DNA from 2 places in the Lysinibacillus sp. COL-1 genome. Region 2 is predicted to be linked to the other one. Evidence: riboswitches for the same ligand, from Rfam matches in the RefSeq annotation. Region 2 holds a riboswitch; the other holds the start of a gene.

Region 1 (15,900 bases), on a different contig from region 2:
GGATAGGTACCATGTTCGTATTGATGATGATTCGCTAGTAACTCCTCCAAAGTAATTTCCTCAAAGGTCAGCATTTCTTCTATTAATTGTAAACACTGGAATAGATGATCCTGCACGGGTTGAGATGAACGAAATGATCGACGTAAAACATCGGTTTGGAACATTGTAGCATCAAAACGTAATGCTAGTTTCTTAATCTTTAGTGCACGTTCTTGTGAAGAAAATAGCGTAAGCACGTCAAATAGTGGACCACTAAATAGCTCTTCAAGTGTTGAATTTTGTTGAGCAGCAATCAGCTGTTCTATTTCATAATCTCTGTTGTCCATATATTTTAGTAATGCTGCAGCTAATGGCTGTATAGCTATAGGTGCGGAATCGACTATACCTTGAAAATATGTTTTTTGTTCATGTGAAAGTGTCATGAAATATCCCTCCTTACCAAATGCGTCCTGCAAGCATAGTTAATTTAATGAATGTAAAAACATCGTCTTCCTGTATGGTTAAAGGTGTAGTAAGAGAATCTAGCGATTCCTCATTGTGAAGGACCAAGAACAGCTCATCTTGAAATGCTTGAAGCATATTGGACATGGCTTGGTCAACTGACTGTAAAGAATCATTTTTCTTCTCTCCAAAATGTACTTTCCCATACTGGGTTGCGTCATCTAATTGCTGATCCGTTAAGTAAAGATGAAGTGGTGTATCGACCATTTTTTCATTAAATTGTTGTACCTGCTGTGTCACAAGTTGAACAAGTAAATCTTGTAAAGTTGTAACAGGCTCATCAATAGAAAATGGAATTTTTTGAAGCTTACGAGATTTCTTGCCGATTACTTTTTGCTGGTAAAATAAACGCAATCTAACACCTCCTTACAATAATTTCATTATACAAGAGTGGTGATAGTGAAAAGAATAAGGCATATGATACTAGTTGCGTTAAATATTTCGGGAAAAGTGCGACAAAAACTAGCGTACAGAGACTTATGTATAAGGTAGAAAGAGGGGGAATTTATACAGAAGGATATGTCATATATAGAACGTTTGTACGATAAATATTTTAGGGTTGTGTATCATTTTGCGTTTTCTTATACAAATAGTAGAGAAGAAGCAGAAGATAGGACACTAGATATATTGAAAACATTAAAATGAAGGGAAAGTAAAAACATGGATATTATCGAGTACATGGCATACAGCAGTAGAATACATAGCAAACAAAAAATCAGGTGAATGGGGGTTCCGAAGCCTTAGGAAATTATTATTCATACACTAATAAAAAAACTATTTTAAAAAGGATGATAAAATACACCATCCAAAAATTCATCCACTATTCGAAGTAATAGATTTTTGTGGTGTTGTAGCAAGACATCTTTTCTTATCGGGTTTCATAAGATTTATAGGTATGATTTTATCAAGCGAGAAGGAGGCAAAATCATTCAAATACATGTTGTACGGGCTGGCGAGTCTTTATGGGGTATTGCGCAGGCGTATGGGACTACGGTTCAGAGTATTGTAGAGGCCAATCAAATTCCCGATCCAAATCGTTTAGTTGTGGGGCAAGCTCTTGTGATCCCAATTGTCGGAAGTTTTTATTATGTACAGCCAGGCGATAGCTTATGGTCAATCGGGCAACGCTTTGGTATTAATTATGTAACGCTTGCTCAAGTAAATGGTATTAATCCCAATCAACCATTAGCTATTGGAACGAGATTATATATTCCACAACCGCCAAAAACCAGGGCAGAAACATTGGCGTATTTAGAGCCCAGAGGAACATCTGTTAGCGAGGCCCTCTTGAATCAGGCTAGGGAAGCGGGTCCCTATTTAACATATTTAGCTTTATTCAGTTATGAGGCAAGAAGGGATGGAACCCTACAGAGACCACCGAGTCAAGGTGTGACACAAATTGCGGATGATACGGGAGCATCTCTGGCTATGGTTATTTCCAATCTGGAGAATTTTAGTTTTAGTGGCGAGTTAGCGAGAGATATTTTTCAAAGTACGGCTGTTCAAGATTTATTATTTGATAATATTCTTGCAGAAGCAAAGCGACTTGGGGAAGTGAAAGATATCCACTTTGACTTTGAAAATTTGCCAGCAGATCAACGACAAGCTTATAACAATTTTTTAAGAAGAGCTGTCGAAAAATTCCATGCTCAAGGATATACAGTGTCTACCGCACTAGCTCCAAAAACAAGTGATAGTGAACGAGGTCCATGGACAGCAGCACATGATTATAGGGCGCATGGAGAAATAGTCGACTTTGTTTTACTCATGACCTATGAATGGGGATATTCTGCAGGACCGCCAATGGCCGTTTCGCCTCTCCCTGAGGTAGAAGCTGTTGTAAAATATGCGATTAGTGAAATACCTGCAAGTAAAATTATGCTTGGACAAAATTTATATGGCTATGACTGGACGTTACCTTTTGTACAGGGTGGACCGTACGCGGAAGCACTTAGCCCACAAAGAGCCATTGAAATTGCCAAACGTTATAATGCAGCAATTCAGTTTGATTGGCGAGCCCAAGCACCATTCTTTGAATACTATGATGAGCAAGGCAGGGCACATATGGTGTGGTTTGAAGATGCTAGATCTATTCAAGCAAAATTCAATCTTATTAAACAATATAATCTCCGTGGTATTGGTTATTGGAAGTTGGGGCTACCATTCCCTCAAAATTGGGTATTAATTGGAGCCAATTTTGATGTGGTGAAGAAATAACATGAGGAAGGAAAATAGGGTTTACCCAATGTATTTTCTTCTAAGTGGAAATTATCTGTAAAAAACATTTCTAAATATCGGAAAATACATTATAATTATGGTAAATAGTATTTTAGGAGGGATATTTTGGGTAAATTTAAAAAGTTAGGTATTATTTTGACGTCAACAGCATTTTCTGTTGGTATTTTAGCACCAATTTCGCATGTATCTGCAAATGTAAAGGAATCATCGGAGCGTATCGAAATTCAGGTAGCTTCAACTGAAACAAAAGTTACAAAAAACATGCTGATAAAAAAATTACGTTCACTATTCCCAGAAGAGTTCAAATTTGTAGCGGATAATGACTTTAATTCTGGACCAGGTCATTTTTATAGAGATGATACAACGGTTCGATATGAACTAAACTTCTATAAGACAATTAATGGTAAAGATGCACATGGTAGTTTTGTATTTAAGGGCGATGATTTAGAACTAGAAAGTTTTTATTATCAGCCTGCAAATATAGCAGAAGCAATCTATCCAGCAAAGTATTCAGAGAATGAGGCGCAAAAAATTGCACAAAAATTCCTGGGTAAATTTGTTGATTCGGATAATTACAAACTTCGTGATGATTATAACGAATATGGTTTTAATATTACTAGACCATTATCAGAACCAATTACTTACTCCTTTGTCTATTCACCAATTTATAATGGGGTTCTTATTGGAGATCAAAGTATTACTATTCATGTTCTGGCAAATGGTGAAATTACGGGGATGTCTAGTAATGCAGAATCTATTAGTAAAGCTTCCTTTGATCGTTTAGATCAAAAAAAGAATGAGGAAGATATGCTGGCACAAGTTCGTGATAATTTAGCTGTCGAGCTTCGTTATTATATTGATTACGACTACAGATCTAATCAACGTAATGTGAAGCTTGTGTATACGCCTGCCACAGGGTTCAATGGTGTACATGCTCTAAATGGGCAATGGCAGACAGCAAATGGTTTTACTGAGCAATTGCCAAAGACAAAGAGTGTTGAGAAAATTTCAGCACAGCCATTACCACCAAGAAAGAACGGTATGACGGCAGCAGAGGCTGAAGAGTTCGCGAAAAATTTCTTAAAGGTTGATGAGAGTAAAGCGAAGCTCAATATAGAATTAGTAGATGAAAGAGAAAATGACAATGGTGAGACGATATACTCTGTAAACTATACGTATATGTATGGCAATGGTGGATCTGGTAGCTCTTTAGAAATCAATAAGGCGACAGGTGAACTAGTTCAGTATCATGACCTATCGAGAGATTTTTTAGTAGATAACAAAGTAAATGCTATTTCGAAGGACGCTGCATTGAAGAAGGCAACTGATTACTTGAAGGAATGGGCACCTTCATATCTACATGAGTATTCAATGCCAATCGAGGATGCTGTATTTGATCAATATAATAAGGAATATTACTTCACCTTCCCACGCATTATGAATGGAATTGCAGTTGTAGGAGATGGCTTATATGTAGGTATTGGCTCTGATGGATCTTTACGCTCACTAAGTGTATATAAGCAAAAGATAGATAGCTGGCCATCTATCAATAAGGTCATTTCAGCTGACAAAGCAAAAGAAGCCTATAGCAAGGCACTTACATTGCAACTACAATATGTAAAACAAGATATGGAGAATAAACAACATTATGATTTAGTGTATGCTCCTACGTACAATGGTAGTTTATTTAACCAGATTGATGCTATTTCTGGTGAATGGTTAAATAATGTAGATGACTCTAAAGAGAAGCCTGTTATTTCTCACCCAACGGCTGCCAAAGAGTTAAATTATTTATTAAATCAAAATGTGTTAGAGGTAAAAGATCTAGCAAACTTTAATGCGGATGCTGCTGTGACAAAAGGAGAAGCATTGAAAATTTTATTACATTCCTTAACATATGGTTACTATGGTAATGGAGATGGTGAAAAGCAATCCTTTAACAATATTGATAAAAAGCATCCACTCTATGGAGTAGTAGAACAAGCTGTTAAAATGGGGATCATACAGCCTGCAAATCAATTTGCATTGGATGCGACTCTGACTCGTCAAGAGTTTGCAGAGTGGTCAATCAAACTATTACAATTAGATAATGTTGCTAAATATAAAGATATTTATAAATTAAACTTTGCTGATGCAACTTCAATTGATCCAGCGTATACAGGCTATATTGCTTTAGCACATGGTATGGGTCTAATTGATGCACAGCAAAACAACTTTAATGCTACGAAGAGTGTGTCATATGCTGACTTGGCTATCTCAACAGTCCGTTTAGCAAAGGCTATTCAAGAAAATAAAGTTGATCACAACTTCTATTATTAATTAGCGTGTCATTAAAAGGACATTTCCTCATCAAAGGAGATGTCTTTTTTGGGTTAGTTTATAGCTGGATGGGGAAATAATATGGAAAGAAGGGAGTGTATAATTTGAAATTGAAATTTTTATTAACGATTTCTTTCATGACTGTTATTCTTTATGGCTGTAATAAGGATGAAGTAAAGGACGTACCTACTAACGCACCAGCAAATCAAAATGGTACACAGCAGACTGGTGATACGCCAACAGACCAAATGACCTTTAATTTTTTAGAGTTTTCATTAGATGTTGATTATTCTGCAACAGAGTCATATGAGGTAGAATATGAAGACAAAAAATCAGGTATAGAAGCGAAGTTACAGGATGACCGTAAGAATGAAAGACTGCAAGGGGATGAAGCTTATACAAAATTAGAGCCATTATTTAAGCAGTTAAATTTCGATTCGACAACACCTAATGATGAGGTAATCGATCAAGTAATTAAAGTATTTAATATTGAAGCCAACTACCAATCCATTGAAGTCGATGTTGAATTTGTTGACGGAAATGAAAAGGAATTTACACGAATTAAATAAGAGAAATACGCCAGCTAATAGATTCAATACGTTAGCTGGCTTTTCCATTCATTATCGTACCCAATGTCGATGCTTAGCAAGGAAACGAATAAAAGAATTCAGATTGTTTGCCACACCATTTTTATTGGCAAGATGCTGTAAAAACGAAACATTTTCCGTATAGCCTATTGTTTTACAGTGCTGATAGGCCTGTTCAATGAATTGTAGTGCTTTTGATTGCTGATCAGAATGCTGGAAAGCTCCAGTCACATAAACCCCATCATAAAGAACGGAGGAGGTAGTAGCTAATGTTTCTTGAATTTCAAAGCCATTTAGGATGCCTTGCTTAGTACTCACAAGTTCAACCACTATATTTTTACTTAACAATGTAGCCATTAGTTCGTTTAAGTTTTCACTACTATTGTCTGTTACAATCAGAGCTACTTTAAAAGATTTAACATTTTCGACTGCATTGATCATTTGGCTAACAGCAGGTGAGGTTTGTTGAGTATGTGGTACTTCTACTTGGATTGGTGGTACTATACCAATTTGATCAGCAATAGCTGATGCAAGTGTGTAGCTGACATGAGCAAACATATTTACAACTTGTTTTCGAATGTCTTTATTTTTTACTTTTCCAAGTTCGAAGCTAAAGGCATTAATAATATGCTTTTTCTCCACATCGGTCATACTGAGCCAGAATAATCTTGCTTGTGAAAAATGGTCTTTAAAGCTATCGCTACGTGCACGTACTTTGTGTCCTTCCAATTTTTCTTCATAATGTTTATATCCTCCGTCGCTTTCAGAGACAGGAGAGGGTGAGTTATTGGCTAAGGAGTTTTTATGGTAGCTAACTTGCCCGACATTAATGGTTTGTCGGCCATAGCCATCTCGTTGGTTATTATGGAAGGGACAGATTGGTTTATTAATAGGGATTTCATGGAAGTTCGGTCCTCCAAGTCTTATTAACTGAGTATCTGTATAGGAGAACAAGCGACCTTGTAGTAAAGGATCATTTGAAAAATCAATACCAGGTACAACATGTCCAACATGAAATGCAGCTTGTTCCGTTTCAGCAAAAAAGTTATCAACGTTTTTGTTCAGTGTCATTTTCCCAAGGATACGTACTGGAACTTCTTCCTCTGGCCATATTTTTGTTGCATCGAGAATATCGAAGCTAAAATTAAATTCATCCTCAACGGGAATAAGTTGGACACCAAGCTCCCACTCTGGGAAATCGCCTCGTTCGATGGATTCCCATAAATCTCTACGGTGAAAATCAGGGTCTTTTCCAGCGATGATTTGCGCCTCATCCCATACTAATGATTTAACCCCAAGTATAGGTTTCCAATGAAATTTAACAAAGTGTGCTTTTCCTTCAGCGTTGACAAGGCGATAGGTATTAACACCAAAGCCCTCCATCATTCGATAGCTTCGTGGGATGGATCTATCGGACATATGCCACATGACCATATGGGCAGATTCCTGATTATTTGCAATGAAATCCCAAAACGTATCATGGGCACTTTGAGCTTGAGGAATTTCGTTATTCGGTTCAGGCTTTACAGCGTGTACAAAATCGGGGAATTTAATGGCATCTTGAATAAAGAAAACAGGTATATTATTACCAACTAAATCATAATTACCTTCCTGTGTATAAAATTTTGTAGCAAAGCCGCGTACATCACGGACAGTATCAGCAGATCCTTTTGAGCCTGCAACGGTAGAAAAACGAACAAAGACAGGTGTTTTAGTTCCTTGTCCATTTAAAAATTGAGCCTTTGTAATGTCACTCGCGCATTTATAGGTTTCAAAGATTCCATGAGCTGCAGACCCGCGTGCGTGTACCACTCGTTCAGGAATTCGTTCATGATCAAAATGAGTCATTTTTTCGCGAAAATGAAAATCCTCCAATAAAGTGGGTCCTCGTTCACCAGCTTTTAGTGAATGTTCATCTTCCGATATTTTTAATCCTTGGTTGGTTGTTAGAGGTTGATCTTTATCACTTACTCGGAATGCTTTTAGCTGTTGTTGTTTTTGATTGACGTCTTTTTTCATGTAAAATCCTCCTTTATAAGTTACAACTACATTCTACCCGTAGAAGAAGATGGCAAACGTGAGAAACAAAATGATTGCTGATTAAAAATGAATATGTTATTATTATCTCGAATTAAAGATAAATGAATTCGAAGTAAAAGAGGGAGTCGTATGAAGGAAGACAATCGTAACTTAAAAGCATTTACGGTCTTGTTCCGAGCATATCAAACGATTCAGGATGCCACTAAAAGAGATTTACTTCAATATGATTTAAATCAAACCGAATTTTCGGTTCTTGAATTTTTGTACCATCATGGAGAGCAGCCTATTCAAGCGATTGGTAAAAAAATATTAATTGCAAGCAGTAGTATTACTTATGTAATTGATAAGCTCGAGCAAAAAGGCTATGTATATCGAAAGGCATGTCCGAAAGATCGACGTGTTACGTATGTGTTATTAACTTATGAGGGACAGGCTTTAATGGAAAGGATTTTCCCTAGGCATGAACAAAAAATAAACGAGATTTTTGAAGTATTGGAATCGCAGGAGCTGGACACAATGATTTTGTCTCTTAAAAAAGTAGGTAAAAACGCTACTAATTATTAAAAAATTTTACACATATATCTCGAAGTCGAGATAAATGGGAGGAATATTGTATGAATCATTTAAAAGGTGTACACCATGTAACAGCTATTACAAGTAGTGCTGAAGAGAATTATAAATTTTTTACATTCGTTTTAGGTATGCGTTTAGTAAAGAAAACAGTGAATCAAGATGATATTCAAACATACCATTTATTCTTTGCAGATGATAAAGGTAGTGCAGGGACAGATATGACATTCTTTGATTTCCCAAACATTCCAAAAGGGATACATGGAACAAATGAAATATCAAAAACTTCTTTCCGTGTACCGACGGATGCAGCTTTAGATTATTGGGTAAAGCGCTTTGATCGATTGACTGTAAAACATACAGGTATTAAAGAACAGTTTGGTAAGAAAACATTGTCCTTTGTTGATTTTGACGATCAGCACTATCAGCTTATTTCTGATGAGCATAATACAGGAGTTGCTTCAGGCACGCCTTGGCAAGATGGTCCCATCCCAGTAGAATTTGCAATTACAGGTTTAGGGCCAGTATTTGTTCGTGTAGCTAATGTGAAATATTTTAAAGATATGCTAGAAAAAGTGATGCTTTTTAAAGAAATTGCAGAAGAAGGGGATTTCCATCTATTTGAAGTAGGTGAGGGTGGAAATGGCGCTCAAATTATTGTAGAGCATAACACCGTGTTACCTGTTGCTCGACAAGGCTTTGGTACGGTTCACCATGCAGCCTTTCGTGTAGAGGATCGTGCAGTATTAGATGAATGGACTGCACGTTTTGAAAGCTTTGGCTTCCATACATCTGGCTATGTAAATCGTCATTTCTTTGAATCATTGTATGCACGGGTAGCACCTCAAATTTTATTTGAATTGGCTACAGATGGTCCTGGGTTTATGGGTGATGAGCCATATGAAACGCTAGGTGAGAAACTGTCATTACCACCGTTTTTAGAACCAAAGCGTGAGCAGATTGAAGGCCTCGTTCGTCCAATAGATACTGTAAGAAGCTCCATTACGTTCGATAAAGAATATGAGTAATATTATTTCATTCAGTAGGGTTACTACTGGATGAATACATAATTATATTGGGGGTTTAATAAGTGGAATTTTCCAAGCTGATTGATAAGCGTCGCTCTGCTAATAATTTTATCAAGGGCGTTAAGATGACTGAGGAAGATATTCGTCCTATTTTGGAGGATGTTAAGCTCGCCCCATCAGCATTTAACTTACAGCATGCAAGCTATATCATTGTGCTGGATGAGGATATGAAGGAAAGGGTGCGAGAGGCGGCATTTGGTCAATATAAAGTGCATTCAGCTTCAGGGGTAATCCTTGTCTTAGGTGATAAAGAAGCTTATAAAGATACTGCTGAACTAAGTCAAGGTATGGTTGATTTGGGTATAATAACAGCTAGTGAACTAGCAGAAATTGTTGCAGAGAATACTAAATTTTATGAAGAACGTGGTGAGACATTTATGAAGGATGAAGCTATTCGAAATGCGTCTTTGTCTGCCATGCTATTTATGCTTGCTGCAAAAAATCGGGGTTGGGACACTTGTCCAATGATTGGCTTTGATCATCAGAAATTGCGAGAACTATTTCATGTGCCAGAAACCCATGAAATAGCACTGATGATTACAATTGGGAAAGAAAAAGAAGACAGTCGTCGCTTACGAGGCTATCGCAAGCCAGTTGAAGAATTTGCCACTTATTATTAATGTGGTATAAAATAGAATTGCTATACAAATACTATGAATAATGTACATTTAGGAGGAAACATCATGAAAGTGGTAGCTATCGTTGGTAGTATCCGTAAAGAATCTTATAATATGCAATTAGCTCAATTTATTCAAAAACGTTATACAGAAAAGTTAGATCTTGAAGTTTTAAGCTTAAAGGATCTACCAATGTATAATCAAGATATCGAAAATGAAGCACCGCAAGAGGTTCTTGATTTTAAAGCAAAAGTAAAGGCGGCAGATGCTGTACTATGGGTGACACCAGAATATAATGGTACAGTACCAGGCGTTATGGTCAATGCCATTGATTGGCTATCTCGTGTAGATAAAGTAATGATTGGTAAACCATCTATCATTATGGGTGCATCTATGGGGAACTTAGGTACTGTAAAAGCGCAATTACATTTACGCGATATTTTATTCTCTCCTGGCATTAACTCACCATTACTAAGCGGCAATGATGTTTACATTGGTGCTGTTCACACTAAATTCGATGCAGAAGGCAATTTAACTGATGAAGGTACAGTAAAATTCCTTGATGTAGTCATCGATAACTTTTTAAACTGGGCAAAAAAATACATTTAATTAAAATCTGACCCATAAGTATACTTTACTTATGGGTCATCTTATTAGAAAAATAAGAATAGCAGTTGAGCAAAGCAAAGTTGATTTCCTTTGTGAACGATCACTTTGTTCTTTGCATAGAGCTAAGCTTTCAAGGATCATCCGATAAACTGTTTCACCCACATTATTCTCTCCAAAACTACTTCTGTGACGCTAATCCCCAAGGAGTCGCTTGTTTTTCTTCAATCAATCCACTACTCATCAACTAATTTTATAGCAAGTCTGGTTAACGAGGATAGCTTAAGCAATATTAAGTACTAAATTAATTAACTGTTGCTGACGTACATGGGTTGTGACAATCGTTTTATAAAGTTGTGCCGGATCCAAGACCCTGCACAAGAAGAAGCATTAGCATCAAGAAATTTCCCTTAGTGGAGGTCCATTTCGTTATAGACATTTTTTTAATGTTGTTTCTGCATGAAATCTTCATACTTTCACGCTATACTTTTAAGAAATTCTAAAATGGTGGTTACAGATGAGAAAATTATCACTAAAGCTGGGCATCATCTTTTTTATTACATTATTTTGTATCGAAACATTTATGATGTTTTTTTTACATGTCTCCTTAACCAATTCTAGAGTTGAGGAAGAGCTAGCAAGTTTGCAAGCAAGGGGAAATTCACATCGTACAGTATTAGAACAGAACTTCAACGAGGAAACGCTAGCACATGTGGTACTTATGGAATCTAATGAAAGTACGGATGTAGTAGTGACTGATTATGAGGGAACAATACTGGTTTCTTCGCAGCCTGATTTAGAAATTAGTGATATGATCCATAAGATTGAGGGAAAAATACCGTATGAGGGAAGGATCTTACAAGACGATTGGCAAGAGGTTCAAGCGATTGCCACTATTAGTCCTATTCAAAATCAGCAAAGAACGATTGGCTATGTCTTTATGTTTCAAAATACAGACTCCATTCATGCGTTAATGAAACGCTTAAATAAACATTTTCTCATCGTTGGTATAGTATCTGGTCTTGTCACTATAGCAGTCATTATCGTTCTATCTCGAAAGCTTGCTAAACCATTAATTCAAATGAAAGAGGCCACATTGAAAATGAGCAAAGGTGATTTTACAGTCGCCCTTTCTACCAATGGGAAGGATGAGCTTGGGGATTTATCGAATGCTATACAGCTGTTGTCTAACGATCTGAATCATTTAAGGCATGAGCGTAAGGAATTTTTATCGAGCATTGCACATGAGCTTCGCACACCGCTAACCTTTATTAAAGGCTATACCGACATTCTTTCGAAACGGGATTTAACAGAGCAGGATCGTCAAAAGTATTTAGCCATTATAATAGAAGAAACAAATAGACTTTCTCGATTAATTAAAGATTTATTTGATTTAGCTAAAATGGATGAAAACTCGTTTGTGATTGAACAACAAAACGTACATTTAAATTCATTTTTTACAAACATTGAAAAAAAGCTAAGCCCTGCTTTTCAAGAGAAAGGTATACATTTTATTGTACGTTATGAAGAGGGCTTGACAGTATGGGCAGATGAAGCAAGGCTAGAGCAAATCCTAATAAATCTATTAAATAACGCATTAATCTATTGTGCGTCAGGAGATACGACTTCAGTCACCGCAAAGAAACACAATGATGTTTTAAGCATTATCGTTCAAGATACAGGGAAGGGGATTCCAAAGAAGGATTTACCCTATATTTTTGAACGATTTTATCGAGTGGAAAAATCTCGTAGTCGTGCTTTAGGTGGTTCTGGACTGGGGCTTGCTATTGTCAAGGAACTTGTACAGGCGCATGGGGGCGAAGTGAAGGTTAGCAGTGAAATAAATAAAGGAACTACTTTTGAATTATCTTTTAAAGGGGTAGAAACAGATGAAAACCATTTTATGCATTGATGATGAGCCAAGAATGTTAGATTTATTAACCCTTTATTTAGAGCCGAATTTTTATTGTAGAGCTATGTCTTCCGTTCAAGAGGCTTTCGATTTTTTAGAAGATGGGCATGCAGATTTAATTCTTTTGGATGTTATGATGCCAGAGATGGATGGGTGGCAGGCGTGCCAAGAAATTAGGAAGTTTTGGGATGTACCCATCATTATGCTTACTGCAAAAGGAGAGCATGCGGATATTGTCAAAGGCTTAAACCTCGGTGCTGATGACTACATATTAAAACCCTTTGATGAGGAAGAGTTATTAGCACGTATATATGCGGTATTAAGAAGATCGAAAATAGAGGAAAAGGTTATTAGCTTTGAGGGTCTTCGCTTAGATAAGGAATCCTTTGAATTATATTTTCAACATGAGGCAATTCCCCTAACACCAAAGGAATTTTCCATGCTTGTTTTATTTTTAGATCATCAAAATAAAGTATTTTCTAGAGAACATCTAATCACCACAGTCTGGGGATATAATGTGACAATTGAAGATCGTACCATTGATTCTCATGTGCGTAATTTACGAGAAAAATTAAGAAAAAGTGGGTTCCCTGCGGATGATTACTTGCAAACAGTATGGGGTATCGGCTATAAATGGCATAAGTCAATTGATAGAAAACCGTTACAACACAAAAGCTAGAAAACAACCTCTGCCAGAAATGCTGGAGAGGTTGTTTATATTATTTTGAGGTTAATTCTTCTTCTGTCACCCATTTATGATTTTTAACAGCTTCACCATTTGTGGTCGAAGTGTAATCAACCATATAAACAGTCGTTTGGATAGCCTCCTCAATACGGACAGTCGCATTTTCCATACCTTCCATATGCGCTGCGTCCGTTTTTACTTCTGTGCCAGGGGCTAGTGGTGCTTCTTCTGGATCAATCAATTCTTCATGAATCACCCACTTATGATTTTCTACACGCTTTCCACCGGAAGTTGGCTCATAGGAAATAACATAGGCAGTTGTGTTATAGGCACCTATTATTGTTGCTTCGGCACCTCTCATACCGTCCATATGTCCATCCGTAATAATCACGTTACTTCCAACAGAAAACTTCGGATTATCCGCGTTCTTTAATGTGGATGGTACTTCACCTGAGCTTGAGTGGTTCATCGTAGAATGATCCATTTCTTCAGCAGTGTTATTGGAAGTAGATGCAGGCTTCGTTTGCTCCTCCGCACAAGCTGTTAAACTAATGAAGGCCGTTACTGCTAGAAGTCCAGTAGACCATTTTCTTTTAAATATCATGTAATATCCTCCTCACTATTTTCCCTTACTGTAGCAAACAAATGTGCAGAAATGATGGATGTCAATTGCTTTTTGACATGAATGAAGAGAGCGAAATGTTATTGATGTATGTGATAGGAAAAATGGCTAAGATGTGGTGGAGTATCCTCCCATGCCAAAACTATTAAGTAATAGATAGCCAATTTATAACGAGCAAATAGCTATTGTGCTCAAAACTGCGAAGATACAGCTTATATATTGTTCTTCCTTAGAAATAAAATTCCATGTAGACTAACAATCTATAAAAATGTATGATAGAATCGTCACAATTTTATAAATTCAAATACTATTGGTGTGCCATTTTATAATGTCACTTAAAAGGGAAGTCGGTGTAAGTCCGACGCTGTCCCGCAACTGTAACGAGGAGTCCTATAATATTATTTGCCACTGTGGAAGAATGGGAAGGTAATTATAGGGTGTTGAATCGAAGCCAGGAGACCTGCCAGTTAGTAATACCTGTAATGCCCACGAGGATGCAAGCAATTACGGACAATAGCTGGATTTTTTCTGACTTTGTTTATTCTAGGGTATTTCTATGCGTCGTTGCGTATGGAATACCTTTTTTTATTGCTTCATTCATCACTATTCAGTAGGAGTTTGAAACAGATGAATAAAAAATTTATGTTATTTTCCTTCGTACTTTTTATGGTATTAATTGTTTCAATGACCTTTGCTGTAATGGTTGGCTCAGTTTCAGTTACACCATTATATGTATGGAAAGTTATTCTTTCTAAAATCCCCTTTATACAAAATGCCATAGAGCAGGATTGGAGTCGCTCACAGGAAATTATCATTTGGCAAATAAGAGCACCTCGTGTTTTATTGGCTGCTATTGTTGGTGCTGGATTAGCCATTGCGGGGGCAGCCATTCAGGCACTTGTGCGAAATTCCATTGCTGACCCGTATATTTTAGGGATTTCTTCAGGGGCAGCCGTCGGAGCGACATCTGTGATTATTTTAGGAGCCTTTTCATTTTTAGGTATTTACGCGCTTTCAATATCAGCCTTTCTAGGATCATTACTTGCCATTGCACTGGTGTTTTTCTTATCTCGTGTTGGGGGACGGGTTTCTATTTTTCGTCTGTTATTGGCAGGTATGGCTGTTTCCTTTATTTTAACGGCCATTTCTAATTTTATTTTAATGATGTCAAAGCAAGAGGGGGCTTTAAAAGCTGTTATGTTTTGGATGCTAGGTAGTCTAGCAGGAGCTAAATGGAATAATATTATCATTCCAGCTTCCATATTTTTCGTCGTATTTGGGCTTCTCTGGCTACACTATCGAAATTTAAATTTACTTTTACTTGGGGAAGAAGCGGCAGTGACGTTAGGCGTTAATCTTCAGCAATTTCGGATTCAGCTTATATTACTTGTCTCCCTGTTAACAGGTGTACTGGTGGCAGTCAGTGGCTCTATTGGTTTTGTAGGTCTAATTATCCCTCATATAGTACGTTTAATTGTGGGATCTAACTATAAATATGTGATACCGATTAGTGCTTTAATAGGGGGGATTTTCTTAGTGTGGGCTGATGCCTTTGCTCGAATTATCATTGCTCCTCAGGAAATGCCAATTGGTATTATTACAGCCTTTTGTGGAGGTCCATTTTTCATTTGGCTACTCCGTCGCAATAATTATTCTTTCGGTGAAGGAGATTAACTTATATGACATTAGAAGCAAAGCAAGTATCATTCTCCATTAACGATCAACGTATACTACATGAAGTAAGTATTCAAATAAAGAAAAAGCAGTTTGTTGGGTTAATTGGCCCTAATGGTAGTGGCAAATCAACATTGCTAAAAAATATGTATCGTCTTCTAAAACCTGAAAGCGGGACGGTATTATTAAATGAGCATGATATTTTAAAGCAATCTAGTAAAGCAATTGCGAAGAATTTAGCTGTTGTTAGTCAAGATACACCTGTTTTATTTGATTTCACTGTACATGATTTAGTTAGCATGGGGAGAACGCCACATAAAAAACTGTTAGAGCTAGATCAAGAGCAAGATTTTCAAATTGTTAAAGATGCTTTGAAGCAAACAGGTATAGCTCATTTAGAAAAACGAAGCTTTAGCTCCCTTTCAGGTGGAGAGAAAAAAC
Region 2 (15,900 bases):
AGGGTGTGTTATTTAGCTACCGTAATATTTTAACAGTGGCACAAATGATTGCTGTTGAAATGGAAGTGAAACCTGAAAGCCGTATATTGCTCATGATGCCATTAACTCATTCAGCACCATTGCATTTATTTTTAATGGCGGGCGTATTTGTAGGGTCAACAAGCGTATTAACACCAACCTTTACACCAGACCTTTTTATCGATGCCATTGAGCAGGAAAAAACGACGCATTTCTTTGGAGCGCCTGTTGCTTATTTATTAACGGCTCAGATGCCGAGGCTACAAACGGCTGATTTGTCTTCCATGAAGTGGTGGGTATATGGTGGAGCACCATTATCTCAAAATGAGGTTCGCTTCATTCAACAGGCATTCCGAACAACTAATTTAACCTGTGTTTATGGATTAACAGAGGCGGGTCCGAGTGGCTCACTGTTATTTGGCAAGGAGCATGAAACGAAGGCTGGGAGTATTGGCCAACGGGCGCCACTTGGCACAGAGCTTCGTATTGTCAATGACAATGGAGAAGATGTAAATGTGGGCGAAGTAGGAGAAATTGTCTTATTTGGTGAGGGTAATATGCTTGGCTACTTCAAGGATGAAATAGCAACCAAGGCTGCTTACATTGATGGGTGGTTAAAAACAGGAGATCTGGCTCGGATGGATGAGGACGGCTTTATTTGGATTGTGGATCGCAAAAAAGATGTCATTATTTCAGGTGGTGTCAATATTTATCCGAAGGAAATTGAAGATTGCCTATTAAGCTTTGAAGGGATATTTGAAGTTGCTGTCATTGGTATACCACATCCGCAATGGGGGGAAACCGTGAAGGCTGTATATGCTACGAAACAAGACATAGATGAGGATGCATTGAAAGCTTATTTAGAGGAACGGCTTGCGAAGTATAAACTACCACGTATTTTCGAAAAAGTGGAAGCGCTACCACGCAATGCTTCAGGCAAAATTTTAAAACAATCCTTGAAAGGACAAGAGGTGAGATAGCATGAAGGTTTTACAGCAGGAAGAAATGCGTGCAACAAACTTTTTTACAGAGGAAGAAACGCTTCAAAAAGTGTTAGAAATGATGTTAGATAAAGAGTTTTTGTCTTATGCACACAGAGAACTGACAGATTTCGGTGAGTTATGTGCAGGTGATATTGACGTAAGGGCAAAACATACTGATCGGCAGGGAGAGCCCCGCCTTGAACGGTATAATGCTTATGGAGAAGAGGTATCAGAGGTTTGGGTGAATGACGGTTACAAAAAAACAATTGAAGAGACATATAATACGGGAATTGTTGGCTACGTGCACAAAGAAATTCCACAGTTAGGTCACAAAGGGAATTATGTCTATAGCTTTGCACAAGGTTATTTACTATCTCATGCAGAGCCCGGTTTTTATTGTCCCGTGACTTTGACGATGGCTACGGCTTATCTATTAGATCATTATGCTGATGAGGATGTAAAGCAGCGTTTCTTGCCACATGTTTGTGCAACAGGAGAGACGGAGCTATACGAAGGGGCAACATTTTTAACAGAACGTCAAGGAGGGTCAGACGTTGGGGCGAATGTTGTGGAGGCCAGAAAAGTAGGCAATGAGTACCGTCTCTATGGAGAAAAATACTTCGCATCCAATGCAGGTATGTGTGGCGTAGCAATGGTGTTGGCACGTTTAGAAGGCGCACAAGCAGGCTCTAAAGGGTTAACGTTATTTGCAGTTCCATGGAATAATGAAGATGGTACGGCCAATCATCTTCGTATTCGTCGATTGAAAGATAAATTAGGCGTTCGAGCAGTCCCATCGGGCGAGGTAGAGTTTGATGGTGCCCTTGCTTATATTGTAGGGGAACAAAATAAAGGGATTTATTACATGCTAGAAGCACTAAATCTTTCGAGAATTTGTAATGCAGTCGCATCGATTGGTATTATGCGTCGAGGCTTTTTAGAGGCAAAGCATTATGTGACCAATCGATATGCATTTGGCAAGCCCTTAACACAATACCCAATGATCCAGGATACATTAGGGAAGTTTGCTGCTAAGCTGCATGTGGAAGTAGCGACAGTATTTGATCTTATTCAATTATACGATAAAGTGACAAGTGGGCAGGGAACACAACAAGATCTCATTATGAATCGTTTATATATTGCCATTATGAAAAAGGAAACGGCAGAGCAAGCCGTTCATTATGCTAGTGAAGCGATTGAATTACATGGCGGTAATGGCTATATTGAAGACTTTGTGACACCACGCTTACTAAGGGATGCACAAGTATTGACGGTATGGGAGGGAACGGCAAATATTTTGGCTTTAGAACTTATTCGTTTAGTGGATAAATTCCATGCACATGAACTGTTTGTCCGTGAAATGGAGACAAGGCTAGAGAAGCTAGCGGATAGTCCACTAGTGCAAATTGTGGAAGAGCAGTTGGTAAATCTTGCGGCTACATTACAAATTTTTAGCGCTTTAGATGAAGCAACTAAAACTTTTGAAGCAAAAGATATAGCGAAAAAGATGGCCCATCTTTATGAAAGTGTTGTAGCGGTGGAATGGGCACTAAAATTTGGCGGGAAGTACGAAAAGCTAGCGGATATCTATTTAGAGCAAACGTGGTCATTGCGACAAATAGGTGCACAAATGAAAACCGTACAATATTTTTCTGAAATTGTATAATTGCCAAGGAGTCGTCTGGAATGGAGGCGACTTCTTTTATTTTCATGTATAATGAAATCAACTGAATATTATAAAGGTTCTTTACTTAAGTAAAGTGAAAAGGGAAGTCGGTGTAATTCCGATGCGGTCCCGCCACTGTAAGTGTGAGTTTTTTCAAATAATGCCACTGAAGATTTCGGGAAGGCTTGAAAAACGCAATAAGCACGAGCCAGGAGACCTGCCTTTATAGTATAGACATGACAGCCTACGAGGATAGGGTGGTGGATTTTGTATCAGTTTTTTGGTGCGATTTTGACCCCTCATCATTCGAAGATGAGGGGTCTTATTTTGATGGAGAAAATATTTCTAACCAATTGACGCACGGATCAACAAAGGAGGATTCATATGAAGAAATTTTGGAAAATAGGATTATCAGCATTTTTAGCAGTAGGTTTGTTAGCAGCATGCGGGCAAGAAGCCAAAAATGACAAGCCAGTAGCTACGGAGCAGCAAACACAGCAAGAGACTCCACAGGTGGATGAAGCAACATTCCCAATGACCATAACAGATGCCATTGGCAAGGATGTTACACTTGAAGCACCGCCTGAAAAAATTGTTTCTCTTATTCCAAGTAACACAGAGATATTATTTGAACTTGGTTTAAATGATGAAATAGTTGGGGTGACAGACAATGATGATTATCCACCAGAAGTCGCTGAAAAGGATAAAGTTGGGGGCATGGAGTACAATATTGAAAAAATTATTGCCTTAAAGCCAGATATCGTGTTTTCGCATGAATCTAGCATGTCCCTTTCAGAAGCGGCGATTGAACAGCTTGAGTCAGCAGGTTTGAAAGTATTTGTTGTAAAAAATGCACAAGACTTTAATGAAACTTACACAACGATTGAGCTGCTTGGTCGTGCAACAGGGAAATTACCAGAGGCTGAAAAAATTATTGCTAATATGAAGGAAAAAGTGGAAGATGTTCTGACAAAAGTAAAGGATGTCGAACCCAAAAAAGTGCTAGTCGAAGCATCGGATGAACCTACTATTTATACGGCGGGTAATGGCACATTTATGAATGCTATGCTGGACATGATTCATGCAGAAAACGTAGCGGCAGATGCGAAGGATTGGTATGAAATTAGTTCAGAACAAATTATTGCGAAAAACCCAGATGTCATCGTTGTGACATATCATTATGTACCAGATATTTTAACAAAAATACCACAACGTGCTGGTTTCGATACTGTTAATGCCGTGAAAAATAAGGCAATCGTTCAAGTAGATGAAAGCACAACAAGTCGTCAAGGTCCCCGTTTAGGAGAAGGTCTTGAAGAATTAGCAAAAGCTATTTATCCAGAGGTATTTAAGTGAAAAAAATAGCACTAGCCTATGTACTAACATGTACGCTTCTTGTCATTAGTATCTGGTGTGGCGTAGCGATAGGCTCAGTTCATATTCCGTTAGAAGTTTTATGGAATCAAGCAGTTGATGAAACAGCTGCTAATATCTTTTGGAAAATCCGTCTGCCACGCGTGTTGTTAGCTGGACTAGTGGGAGCTTCTTTGGCCATTGCTGGAGCAGCTTTCCAAGGGTTGTTAAAAAACCCATTGGCAGATCCATATACATTAGGCGTCTCGTCGGGGGCATCTGTTGGTGCTGTTATTACGATTTTTTTTAGTATATCTATACCGGTCGTAGGCTTGTATGCCCTACCCACTTTTAGTATGATAGGCGCAATCATCACGATGGTAGTGGTCATGAGCTTTGCTAGAATGGTAGACCGTTCATTGAAGATGGAAACGTTAATTTTAACAGGTGTTATTTTTAGCTCATTTCTAGGTTCTCTCATTTCATTAATGATCGCTTTATCTGGAGAAGAGCTACGCCAAGTAATTGGCTGGTTACTAGGTTCTGTGTCAATGCGTGGATGGCCATATGTCCAAATGATCACGCCATTTGTTATTGTTGGTTCCATTATGCTTTGGACGCAAAGACGAGAGCTAAATGTTTTGTTATATGGTGAAGAGCGCGCGAAGCATTTAGGTGTCAATGTGAAACGTAGTAAGTATTTGATTTTAGCGGGTGGCTCCATGTTAACAGGAGCTGCTGTAGCGGTTTCTGGCACAATTGGCTTTGTAGGATTAGTTGTACCGCATATGACAAGGATGATTTGGGGTTCTGACCACCGCCATTTATTGCCATTATCGTTTTTCAATGGCGCAACTTTACTCATTGTTTGCGATTTAGTAGCACGAACAATTATTGTGCCAAGAGAGCTACCTATTGGTGTTATTACGGCGTTTATTGGTGCACCTGTTTTCTCCTATATTTTTTATAAGCAACGAAGAAGTAAGGGGGTACGGGCATGATTATTGTCGAACATCTATCAGGTGGTTATGAAGATGTACCAATCGTCAAGGACATTAGTTTTACTGTGGAAAAAGGGAAAATTCTTGGTATTCTGGGACCGAATGGTAGTGGGAAATCCACATTATTAAAGGTAATGAGTGGGATATTACCAGCTACTGCTGGAACAATCACAATTGATGGACAAAATATCCTTTCTTATAATGCCCGTGCTTTGGCGCAAAAGATGGCTGTACTACCACAGCTTCATGCAAATGCTTTCTCAAACAGTGTAAGGGAGGCCATTTCACTAGGGCGCTACCCCCATCAAACAGGTTTTTTCTCAAGTTGGTCTGAACAGGATGAACAGGCTGTTCAGCATGCCATGCTGCAAACAGGTGTGAAACGCTATGAGCACACCCCGTTAGAATTTTTATCGGGTGGTGAACAACAAAGAGTATTTGTTGCCCAGGCATTAGCGCAAACAGCAGAAATTCTACTGCTGGATGAGCCAACCAATCATCTAGACATTGCACATCAACGGCAAATCTTAGATATGGTCAGGAAGGAAGCTGTGGAGTGTGGTTTAACGGTCGTTATGGTACTACATGATATGAATTTAGCCTCTCTCTATTGTGATGAATTATTGCTTATGGAGGGTGGGCAAATGAGAGCACTTGGAGTACCGCATGAAGTATTAATAGCCTCCCAAATTGAAGAAGTTTATCAAGCACGAGTGGCTACATATGCCCATCCCGAAATACCAAAACCTCAAATTACAATGATGCCCGCAACAACTGATTACCAGCAGCGAGCTGTCATCAAAAAAGAACATTTCATGATAACGGAACACTATATTCAACTTCAATCAGAGATTCCGTTAAAAACAGTGTCCTCTGCTGTTCATAACCCAGGTATTGGCTGGCATAATTGCTTGTTAAACCGCTCTGTACCTGGTGATTATGTGATAAGTGATGTAAAAAGAGAAGTTAGTGATTTTTTGCAAAGAGAGAATTTTTCCCCAACAAGTACTGTTGTGATGCTGACAGCAGTGCCAACAGCTCTTGTTGCCATCAATGAATTTTCAGCGCCTTTTGGCAGTATGATAGTAGCTGTAACAGCTGGTGTGGGCAATGCGGTTGATGTATCACGTGTACACGAAAGACAGGATGATCCATATATTGGTACTATCAATACATGGATCATAATCAATGGCTGTTTATCGGAGGAGGCATTTTTCCAGGCACTGATGACAGCTACAGAGGCGAAAACAAAAGCTTTGCAATCAGAAGATATTCGTGACGAGCGTAGTGGAACTATTGCTACAGGAACTGCTACAGATAGTCTGTTAATTGCAGCAACTCAAAAAGGGGAAGAAATGCTGTATGGTGGCCCGATTACGGAAGTTGGTAAAATGATTGCCAAGGGTGTTTATGAAACAACAGTTCAGGCCATCAGAAATTATAAAAATCAGTTTTAGGAGATGAGAGAAATGAAGCTTTACACGAAAACAGGCGATACGGGGAAAACAAGTCTAATTGGCGGACGCGTTGATAAAGATAGCTTACGTGTTGAAACATACGGGGCGATTGATGAATTAAACTCTTTTATCGGGAAGGCAGTAAGTGAATTAGATCAAGCACTTTTTAAGGATATTTTAACAGATCTTGAAACAATTCAGCATGAACTATTCGATGCTGGTGGTGACCTTGCCAATGTGATGAAAGAACGCCACTATAAATTAACAGAGCAACCGATTGAAGTGTTGGAAGCTCGTATAGATGCTTTATCAGATGAGGCACCACCATTACAACGTTTTATTTTACCAGGTGGCGCACCAGCAGCTGCAACTTTACACATTGCTCGTACAGTTGCACGACGAGCAGAGCGTGAAATGGTGACACTTATGAAAGAAGTGGAGGACGTGCCGAAAGTTGTACAAAAATATTTAAATCGATTATCAGATTATTTATTTGCAGCCGCACGTGTTGTAAATGCTCGATTAAACGTAGCGGATATTGAATACATTCGCAGTGGCAATGTCTTCAAAAAATAAACTTGTTATGTGGATGTCGCAGCTTTTATTAATTAAATTTTAAAAAAGAAAAGTAAAAAAATGCTACTTTGAATAAATTTCAGGGTGGCTTTTTTTCTTGTAAAGTGTAAGAATATAAAATTATCAGAAATATTTCCGTTTTATGTTGACTGAATGCTCACTCATTTATTAGAATAGGAATATATTGATATAGTGACGCACATTTCCGTATGAACTAGCAAATTTGCCGCAAAGAGAGAAAATTACGACAAACTAAAGGGGGGACCAACCATGAGTCCATTATTAATTGCTAACATAGTCTTAACAGTCGTGGTTGTGCTTTATGCAGTAGGATTGTTCTTCTATCTGTTGAAAACACGCTATAAGTATGTGCAATTGGGGAAAAAGGTTGAGTTTGATGAAAGTGTTAAAGAGCGACTACGCTATATTATGGTCAATGTATTTGGTCAAAACAAGCTATTAAAGGATCCAAAGAGTGGATTAATTCACGTGATGTTTTTCTATGGATTTTTGATGGTTCAGTTAGGGGCCATTGATTTAATTTGGAAAGGACTAGCACCAGGATCACATCTGCCATTAGGTATTTTCTATGGTGTCTTTACATTCTTCCAAGAGCTTGTAGTTTTAATGATTTTAGTTGCGGTAGTGTGGGCATTTTACCGCCGCTATGTAGAAAAGCTAGTGCGTCTAAAAAGAGGATGGAAAAACGGTCTTGTGTTAATTTTCATTGGTGGCTTAATGGTCTCAACATTAATCGCTAATGGTATGGGATTAATCTGGCATGGTGAGGGGTTAACTTATACGGAGCCTGTTGCTTCAAGCATTGCTGCTATATTTGGCTTCCTACCTGCATCAGTAGCTGCTGGAGTGTTTTATGTTATGTGGTGGGCACATCTTTTAATTCTATTAACATTCCTTGTGTATGTACCACAATCTAAGCATTTCCATTTAATTGTTAGCCCACTGAATGTTTACATGAATCGTTTAGATCGTGTGGGTACATTAACGCCTATCGATTTTGAGGCATTAGAAGAAGCAGGAGAAAATGCTGAAAGTGAAGAGGATATGCCTTCAATTGGAGTTGGACGCATACAAGACTTCACACAAAAGCAAATGCTCGATCTGTATTCTTGTGTGGAATGTGGACGTTGTACCAATATGTGTCCTGCAACTGGAACAGGAAAAATGCTGTCTCCAATGGATTTAATCGTGAAATTGCGTGATCATTTAACATTTACTGGTGCTGTTGTAACAAAGCAAAAGCCTTGGGTTCCTTATCAATTTTTTGCCAATACCAAGGGTAATCAGCTTGCGATGGCTGCTGGTGCTGAAGGCGTAGTAATTGAAGATATTTACAGCCCATCTTTAATTGGCGATGTGATTACAGAAGAAGAAATTTGGGCTTGTACGACTTGTCGAAACTGTGAGGATCAATGTCCAGTAATGAATGAGCATGTTGATAAAATCATCGACCTACGTCGCTATCTAACAATGACGGAAGGAAAAGTTAATCCTGATGCACAACGTGCCATGACAAATATCGAACGACAAGGGAATCCTTGGGGCTTAAACCGTAAAGAAAAAGAGAATTGGCGTGATCTTGATCCAACAATCCATATTCCAACAGTAAAAGAGTTAAAAAAATCTGGCGAAGAAATGGAATATCTATTCTGGGTTGGTTCGATGGGGGCATTCGATAATCGCTCTCAAAAAATTGCTTTAGCTTTCTGTCGTCTATTAAACGAAGCTGGTGTGAAGTTTGCGATCTTAGGAAATAAAGAGAAAAACTCTGGGGACACACCTCGTCGTTTAGGAAATGAATTTTTATTCCAAGAATTAGCTACAGCAAATATTGATGAGTTTGAGAAAAATGATGTGAAGAAAATAGTGACAATCGACCCTCATGCTTACAATATCTTTAAAAATGAATACCAAGACTTTGGCTGGAATGGCGAAGTGTATCATCATACTGAAATACTAAATCAGTTGATTGAGGAAAATCGTCTGGCACTCAATTATGAAGTTCATGAAACAATTGTTTTCCACGATTCCTGTTACTTAGGCCGTTACAATGATGTTTATGATGCGCCGAGAGAAATTCTACGCGGTATCCCGGGTGTGAAGCTTGTGGAAATGGAACGAAATCGCGAAACTGCTATGTGCTGTGGTGCAGGTGGTGGCTTAATGTGGATGGAAGAGCATGTTGGTAATCGCATTAATGTAGCTCGTACAGAGCAAGCTCTTGCTACTAATGCATCCGTTATTTCATCTGGCTGTCCTTATTGCTTAACAATGCTGGAGGATGGTACAAAGGCAAAAGAAGTGGAAGACTCTATTGGCACATTCGATGTAGCAGAATTACTAGAGCGTTCAGTGTTCGGTGAAAAAGTGAAGGCTGTTGATCCTTCATCTGAGGAAGCTGAAGAAGAAACATTAGAGGAAGTGGTAGCATCCGTAGAAAATATTCAACAGGACGAGAATACGGAAGCGAACGCAGAAAAATGATTGCTATTGTAGAAATATTTTAGTTATCTGAAAAATATAAATTGCACAATAAAAAATTGTTTTGTAGAATAAGATTAAATGGAAATGGGAGTTGCAACTAACAAGCTCCCATTTTTCATCGATAGAAGTCGAGCGAGCGTTCAGTCAATGAAATGCTATACTACTTCATCGAGTACGTAAAACAAAAGGGGTGTTTTACTTGAATAGAGCTGTCATTTTAGCAGGAGCAAGAACTGCATTTGGTAAATTTGGAGGTTCATTATCAACATTACATGCAAGTGATCTAGGGGCAATTGCAATAAAAGGTGCGCTAGAGAAAGCAAATATTGCATCTGACGAAGTAGATGAGGTTATTTTGGGCTCTGTTTTACAAGGGGGACAGGGGCAAATACCTTCGAGGCAAGCTGCGATAAAAGCCAATTTACCAACAGCGGTAAAAACAGAAACAATCAATAAAGTTTGTGCATCAGGGATGCGTGCAGTGACATTAGCAGATCAATTGATTCGATTAGGGGACGAAGAAGTGATTATTGCTGGTGGAATGGAGTCTATGTCCAATGCTCCGTACTATCTGTTAAATGGTCGAAGTGGCTTGCGTATGGGAGATTCCACAATGGTGGATGGCATGCTTTATGACGGTTTAACATGTGCTTTCGATAAAGCGAGACCGCATATGGGGAGCTATGGTAATGCAACAGCTAAGGAATTCTCGCTCAGTCGTGAGGAACAGGATGCTTGGTCTGTTCGCAGTCATGAGCGCGCACTAGCGGCGATTGAACAAGGTTACTTTGCTGAAGAAATCGTACAAGTGGAGATTCCACAACGTAAAGGACAACCACTGGTCGTCGATACAGATGAAGCACCAAGAGCAGGTACAACGTTGGAGGTACTAGCAAAACTGAAACCAGCCTTTGACAAGGATGGCACGATCACAGCAGGTAATGCACCTGGCGTTAACGATGGTGCATGTGCCCTCGTGGTTATGAGTGAGGAACGTGCCACACGTGAAGGAAGAGAGCCATTAGCAATAATTTTAGGTCATGAAGAGCTTGCCATCGAGCCAGAAAACTTCCCACAAACACCAGGTCTTGTTATTAATAAATTGCTGAAAAAAACCAATAAATCATTGGCAGATATTGATTTGATCGAAATCAATGAGGCCTTTGCAGCAGTCGCTTTGGTCAGCAAGCAGTTAGCTGATTTAGATGCTGAAAAGGTGAATGTTAATGGCGGTGCGGTTGCTTTAGGTCATCCTATTGGAGCATCTGGTGCACGTATTATTTTAACGCTTGCACAAGAATTGAAGCGTCGTGGTGGAGGCATCGGTATTGCTGCAATTTGTTCAGGTGGGGGTCAAGGTGATGCGATTATGATTGAAGTACCAAAAACAGGGGGACTGAACTAATGGGAATTCAAAAGGTAATGGTCATTGGTGCAGGGCAAATGGGCTCTGGCATTGCACAAGTTTGTGCACAAGCAGGCTATGATGTGAAATTGAATGATATCAAACAAGAGTTCTTCGAGCGTGGAATAGGAGTTATTACAAAAAATTTATCACGTGATGTAGAAAAGGGCCGTAAAACGGAGGATGACAAAGCGGCTGTTTTAGGTCGAATTAGTATGTCACTAGATTTACAGGATGCTAGTGATGTAGATATTATCATCGAGGCAGCTGTAGAGAATATGGACATTAAGCAATCCATCTTTAAGCAACTTGATGGCATTGCACCAGCACATGCCATTTTAGCTACGAATACATCTTCGTTGCCTATTACTGAAATTGCAGCGGTAACAAATCGACCAGAGCAAGTAATTGGTATGCATTTTATGAATCCAGTGCCAGTAATGAAGCTTGTTGAAATCATTAGAGGCTTAGCAACTACGGATGAAGTATACAAAGCTGTTGAAGCGATGACAGTCAAGTTAGCGAAAACACCAGTAGAAGTGAATGACTTCCCAGGATTTATTTCAAACCGTATTTTGCTACCAATGATTAATGAAGCAATTTATGCGCTTTATGAAGGTGTAGCTACGAAGGAAGCAATTGACGATGTGATGAAGCTAGGTATGAACCATCCGATGGGACCATTAACATTAGCAGACTTCATTGGCTTAGATACTTGCCTTTACATCATGGAAATTTTACATGAGGGTCTAGGAGATAGTAAATATCGCCCTTGTCCACTGCTTCGTAAATACGTTGCAGCTGGCTGGCTAGGAAAGAAATCAGGAAGAGGCTTTTACGTTTACGAATAATCCTATGGGGATGGGGTTATGTAGATGTTGCGGGACAACTTAGAGGGGTGACATTATAGATGCAATTGCAATTTACAGATGAGCAAATGATGATGCGCGATATGGTTCGTCAATTTGCTCAGGAAAAAATTCAACCATGGGTAGGGCGGATGGAAGCAGGAGAATTTCCACGTGAGCTTCTACAACAAATGGGTGAACTTGGCTTAATGGGGATTACGACACCAGAAGACTTAGGTGGCTCTGGTATGGATTTTACATCGTATATTATTGCGATTAATGAATTGTCAAAAGTAAGCGCTGTAATGGGGGTTATTTTATCAGTGCATACTTCGGTTGGAACAAATCCAATCATTTACTTTGGAAATGAGGAACAAAAGAAGCGTTATGTACCAAAGCTTGCAGCCGGGGAATATTTAGGCGCATTTTGTTTAACAGAGCCAGGTGCAGGCTCTGACGCAGGGTCTCTACAATCAAAGGCAGTACGAGATGGCGATGAATATGTGATTAACGGCTCTAAAGTTTTTATTACAAATGGCGGAGAGGCTGATGTATATATCGTATTCGCCTCAACCAACCCTGCTGAAAAAACACGAGGTATTTCAGCTTTTATTGTTGAAAAAGGAACACCAGGTTTAATCATTGGTAAAGATGAACAAAAGATGGGTTTACATGGCTCACGCACTGTTCAACTGACATTCGATAATTGCCGCATCCCAACCGACAACCTTTTAGGGGAAGAGGGAGAAGGCTTCAAAATTGCGATGGCGAATTTAGATGTAGGGCGAATCGGTATTGCAGCACAGGCATTGGGGATTGCTGAAGCAGCACTAGAGGCGGCTACTACTTATGCAAAAGAGCGTGTGCAATTTGGTAAACCGATTGCTGCTCAACAAGGAGTTGGCTTTACACTCGCTGATATGGCAACAGCTGTTGAATCGGCAAAACTATTAGTGTATCGTGCAGCAGATTTACGTGCAAAAGGTTTACCGTGTGGAGCAGAAGCTTCAATGGCCAAACTTTTCGCATCACGAACAGCTGTACAAACGTCAATAGAAGCGGTTCAAGTTTTTGGCGGCTACGGCTACACAGAGGACTATCCAGTAGAGCGATATTTCCGTGATGCAAAGGTCACAGAAATCTATGAAGGTACAAGTGAAATTCAAAAACTAGTTATTAGTAAACATTTACTGAAATAAAGCCTGATAATAGGCTATTCTCTTAGGGATGACTTATTAAAGTGGAGTAAAGACCTCATCAAGAATGGAAACTCGCTCCAATGCTCCAATAGGATTGACAATCGCTGAACCCAGAACAACACACAGGTAACATAGAACAGAGTCTAATTAAAAAGGGGAAATGGACAATGAACTTTCAGTTAACAGAAGAGCATGAACAATTACGTGAAATGATTCGTGATTTTGCTATAAATGAAGTGGCACCAACAGCTGCTGAACGTGACGAGAATGAAGAATTTGACCGTGCAATTTTCGATAAAATGGCGGAGCTTGGGTTAACTGGTATTCCGTGGCCAGAAGAATACGGTGGAGCTGGGTTTGACTACCTTGCATATGTCATTGCTGTTGAAGAATTATCACGTGTCTGTGCCTCCACTGGGGTAACATTATCAGCACATACTTCACTGGCAGGATGGCCACTGTACAAGTTCGGTACAGAAGAACAAAAACAAAAATACCTTCGTCCAATGGCAGAAGGAAAACATATTGGTGCGTATGGTTTAACAGAACCAGGTTCAGGTTCTGATGCGGGTGGCATGAAAACATATGCTAAACGTGATGGCGATGATTATATTTTAAATGGCTCAAAAATCTTTATTACAAACGGCGGAGTGGCAGATACATATATTGTGTTTGCAGTAACAGATCCAGAAGCTAAACACGGTACATCAGCATTTATCGTGGAAGCTGGATTTAAAGGTTTCTCTGTAGGGAAGAAAGAAAAGAAATTAGGAATTCGTTCATCTCCTACAACCGAAATCATTTTCGACAACTGCCGTGTTCCAAAAGAAAACCTGCTAGGAGCTGAAGGGGAAGGTTTTAAAATTGCTATGACGACACTAGATGGTGGACGTAATGGTATTGCTGCTCAAGCTGTAGGAATTGCACAAGGAGCGCTGGATGCAGCAGTTGACTATGCCAAAGAACGTGTGCAATTTGGTAAACCAATCTCTGCTAACCAAGGTGTATCTTTTAAATTAGCAGACATGGCAACTCAAATTGAAGCTTCTCGACTTCTTACATACCAAGCGGCTTGGTTAGAGTCTAATAACCTACCATATGGTAAGGCTTCTGCAATGGCGAAATTAATGGCTGGCGATACAGCAATGAGTGTAACGACAGAGGCGGTTCAAGTATTTGGTGGCTATGGTTATACAAAGGATTATCCAGTAGAGCGCTTTATGCGTGATGCGAAAATTACTCAAATTTACGAAGGTACGCAGGAGATTCAACGTCTTGTAATCTCGCGTATGCTAACGAAATAATTGATGACAGAAAAAGATAAAAGGCCCCAAGTACAGTCAACTGTAAAAGATGAAAATTTAATCGCCATTCGTCGTGAACAAATGATTCAAGGAGCTATTAAGCTATTTAAAGAAAAAGGCTTTCATCGTGCCACGACGAGAGAAATCGCAAAAGCTGCAGGCTTTAGTATTGGTACTTTATACGAGTACATTCGTACTAAAGAAGACGTTCTTTATCTTGTTTGTGATAGTATCTATCATCATGCAATGGAGCGACTTTCAAGTTACGAGATTAAAGCTGGAACAATTGATGAGTTAAAAGAAATGATTCGAGAATATTTCGTGCAAATTGATAGCATGGTTGATGAGCTAACAATCATGTATCAAGAAACAAAATCATTGTCAAAAGAAGCACAACGCTATGTCTTTAGTAAAGAGTTTGAAATGGTTGCCACTTTTGAACGCTTGCTACAGCGCTGTGTGCAGTCTGGGGAACTAACAATGACAGACAAGCAAATTCATTTAGCAGCCAATAACTTAGTTGTCTCAGGACAAAGTTGGGCGTTCCGCAAATGGGCATTACATCGTCAACATTCAATTGATGAGTTCATCGACATGCAAATCACCTTGTTCATTTCAGGCATAAAGGGGTTCTAATATTTCGTAAGGGGTTTGTCGGCAATTGCATACATCGACATTGCAATTGTCGGCTTTTTTCAATTCATTAAGGGGAGAGAGTGGGGATTTCATATGACAAAGGTAGAAGTATATCGTCCAAAAAATCACGTACGTTTTGTGACAGCATCAAGTCTTTTTGATGGACATGATGCTTCAGTCAATATAATGCGACGCATATTACAATCGAGCGGTGTAGAAGTAATCCATTTAGGGCATAACCGTTCTGTCGAAGAAGTCGTGAATGCCGCGATTCAAGAAGATGCACAAGGTATTGCAGTTTCTTCTTATCAAGGCGGGCATATGGAATACTTTAAATATATGTATGATTTGCTGCGTGAAAAAGGGGCACCACATATTAAAATTTATGGCGGTGGTGGTGGGGTTATTTTACCTCGTGAAATTAAAGAGCTTCATACGTATGGCATTGCAGGCATTTTCTCACCAGAGGATGGCCGTGTTTTAGGGCTACAAGGGATGATTAATGAGCAAATTAAAGGAACGGACTTTCCAACTGCAACAGGCAACTATTTAGATAAATTAGAGGCTTTAACGACAGAAACGCCTGAAATTTTAGCCAATCTAATTACAGCAGCTGAGTCAAATAAGGATGAAGCTACGAAAGAGATGTTAATTGAGGCACGAAAGCGTTCAAAAGGTACACCTGTCATGGGGATTACAGGAACAGGTGGCGCAGGGAAATCTTCATTAACGGATGAGCTGATTCGCCGTTTCCTGAAAGAATTCCCAGATAAACGTGTAGCCATTCTTTCGGTCGATCCAACAAAGCAAAAAACAGGTGGAGCATTACTTGGAGATAGAATTCGCATGAACGCCATCTTCAATAACCGCGTTTATATGCGTAGTTTAGCAACACGAGGCTCTCGCACTGAATTATCTGCATCTATTGGTGATGTAATAGATGTAGTAC

What was found. A riboswitch is a leader RNA that binds a small molecule or an ion and turns the genes downstream of it on or off. The one in region 2 is predicted to bind cobalamin.
Region 1: linked by a shared signal. The riboswitch ahead of AC6BKE_RS06195 (FecCD family ABC transporter permease) and the one ahead of AC6BKE_RS09835 (ABC transporter substrate-binding protein) in region 2 are both predicted to bind cobalamin.

Annotation. Positions count from the first base shown of each region.
Region 1 is NZ_JCAWSJ010000003.1:359,647-375,546, forward strand. It holds gene AC6BKE_RS06130 (DUF4132 domain-containing protein) at 1-422, opposite strand, end outside; gene AC6BKE_RS06135 (hypothetical protein) at 436-855, opposite strand; gene AC6BKE_RS06140 (glycosyl hydrolase family 18 protein) at 1,546-2,718, shown strand; gene AC6BKE_RS06145 (YcdB/YcdC domain-containing protein) at 2,845-5,058, shown strand; gene AC6BKE_RS06150 (YusW family protein) at 5,154-5,627, shown strand; gene AC6BKE_RS06155 (catalase) at 5,679-7,664, opposite strand; gene AC6BKE_RS06160 (MarR family winged helix-turn-helix transcriptional regulator) at 7,815-8,249, shown strand; gene AC6BKE_RS06165 (ring-cleaving dioxygenase) at 8,300-9,283, shown strand; gene AC6BKE_RS06170 (nitroreductase family protein) at 9,346-9,963, shown strand; gene AC6BKE_RS06175 (NADPH-dependent FMN reductase) at 10,027-10,569, shown strand; gene AC6BKE_RS06180 (HAMP domain-containing sensor histidine kinase) at 11,084-12,478, shown strand; gene AC6BKE_RS06185 (response regulator transcription factor) at 12,456-13,157, shown strand; gene AC6BKE_RS06190 (YdhK family protein) at 13,198-13,767, opposite strand; cobalamin riboswitch at 14,080-14,267, shown strand; gene AC6BKE_RS06195 (FecCD family ABC transporter permease) at 14,413-15,459, shown strand; gene AC6BKE_RS06200 (heme ABC transporter ATP-binding protein) at 15,465-15,900, shown strand, end outside.
Region 2 is NZ_JCAWSJ010000004.1:297,777-313,676, forward strand. It holds gene AC6BKE_RS09825 (class I adenylate-forming enzyme family protein) at 1-998, shown strand, start outside; gene AC6BKE_RS09830 (acyl-CoA dehydrogenase family protein) at 1,000-2,667, shown strand; cobalamin riboswitch at 2,725-2,906, shown strand; gene AC6BKE_RS09835 (ABC transporter substrate-binding protein) at 3,052-4,023, shown strand; gene AC6BKE_RS09840 (FecCD family ABC transporter permease) at 4,020-5,021, shown strand; gene AC6BKE_RS09845 (adenosylcobinamide amidohydrolase) at 5,018-6,478, shown strand; gene AC6BKE_RS09850 (cob(I)yrinic acid a,c-diamide adenosyltransferase) at 6,491-7,054, shown strand; gene AC6BKE_RS09855 (heterodisulfide reductase-related iron-sulfur binding cluster) at 7,325-9,559, shown strand; gene AC6BKE_RS09860 (acetyl-CoA C-acetyltransferase) at 9,759-10,964, shown strand; gene AC6BKE_RS09865 (3-hydroxybutyryl-CoA dehydrogenase) at 10,964-11,815, shown strand; gene AC6BKE_RS09870 (acyl-CoA dehydrogenase) at 11,875-13,011, shown strand; gene AC6BKE_RS09875 (acyl-CoA dehydrogenase) at 13,179-14,315, shown strand; gene AC6BKE_RS09880 (TetR/AcrR family transcriptional regulator) at 14,319-14,951, shown strand; gene icmF (fused isobutyryl-CoA mutase/GTPase IcmF) at 15,045-15,900, shown strand, end outside.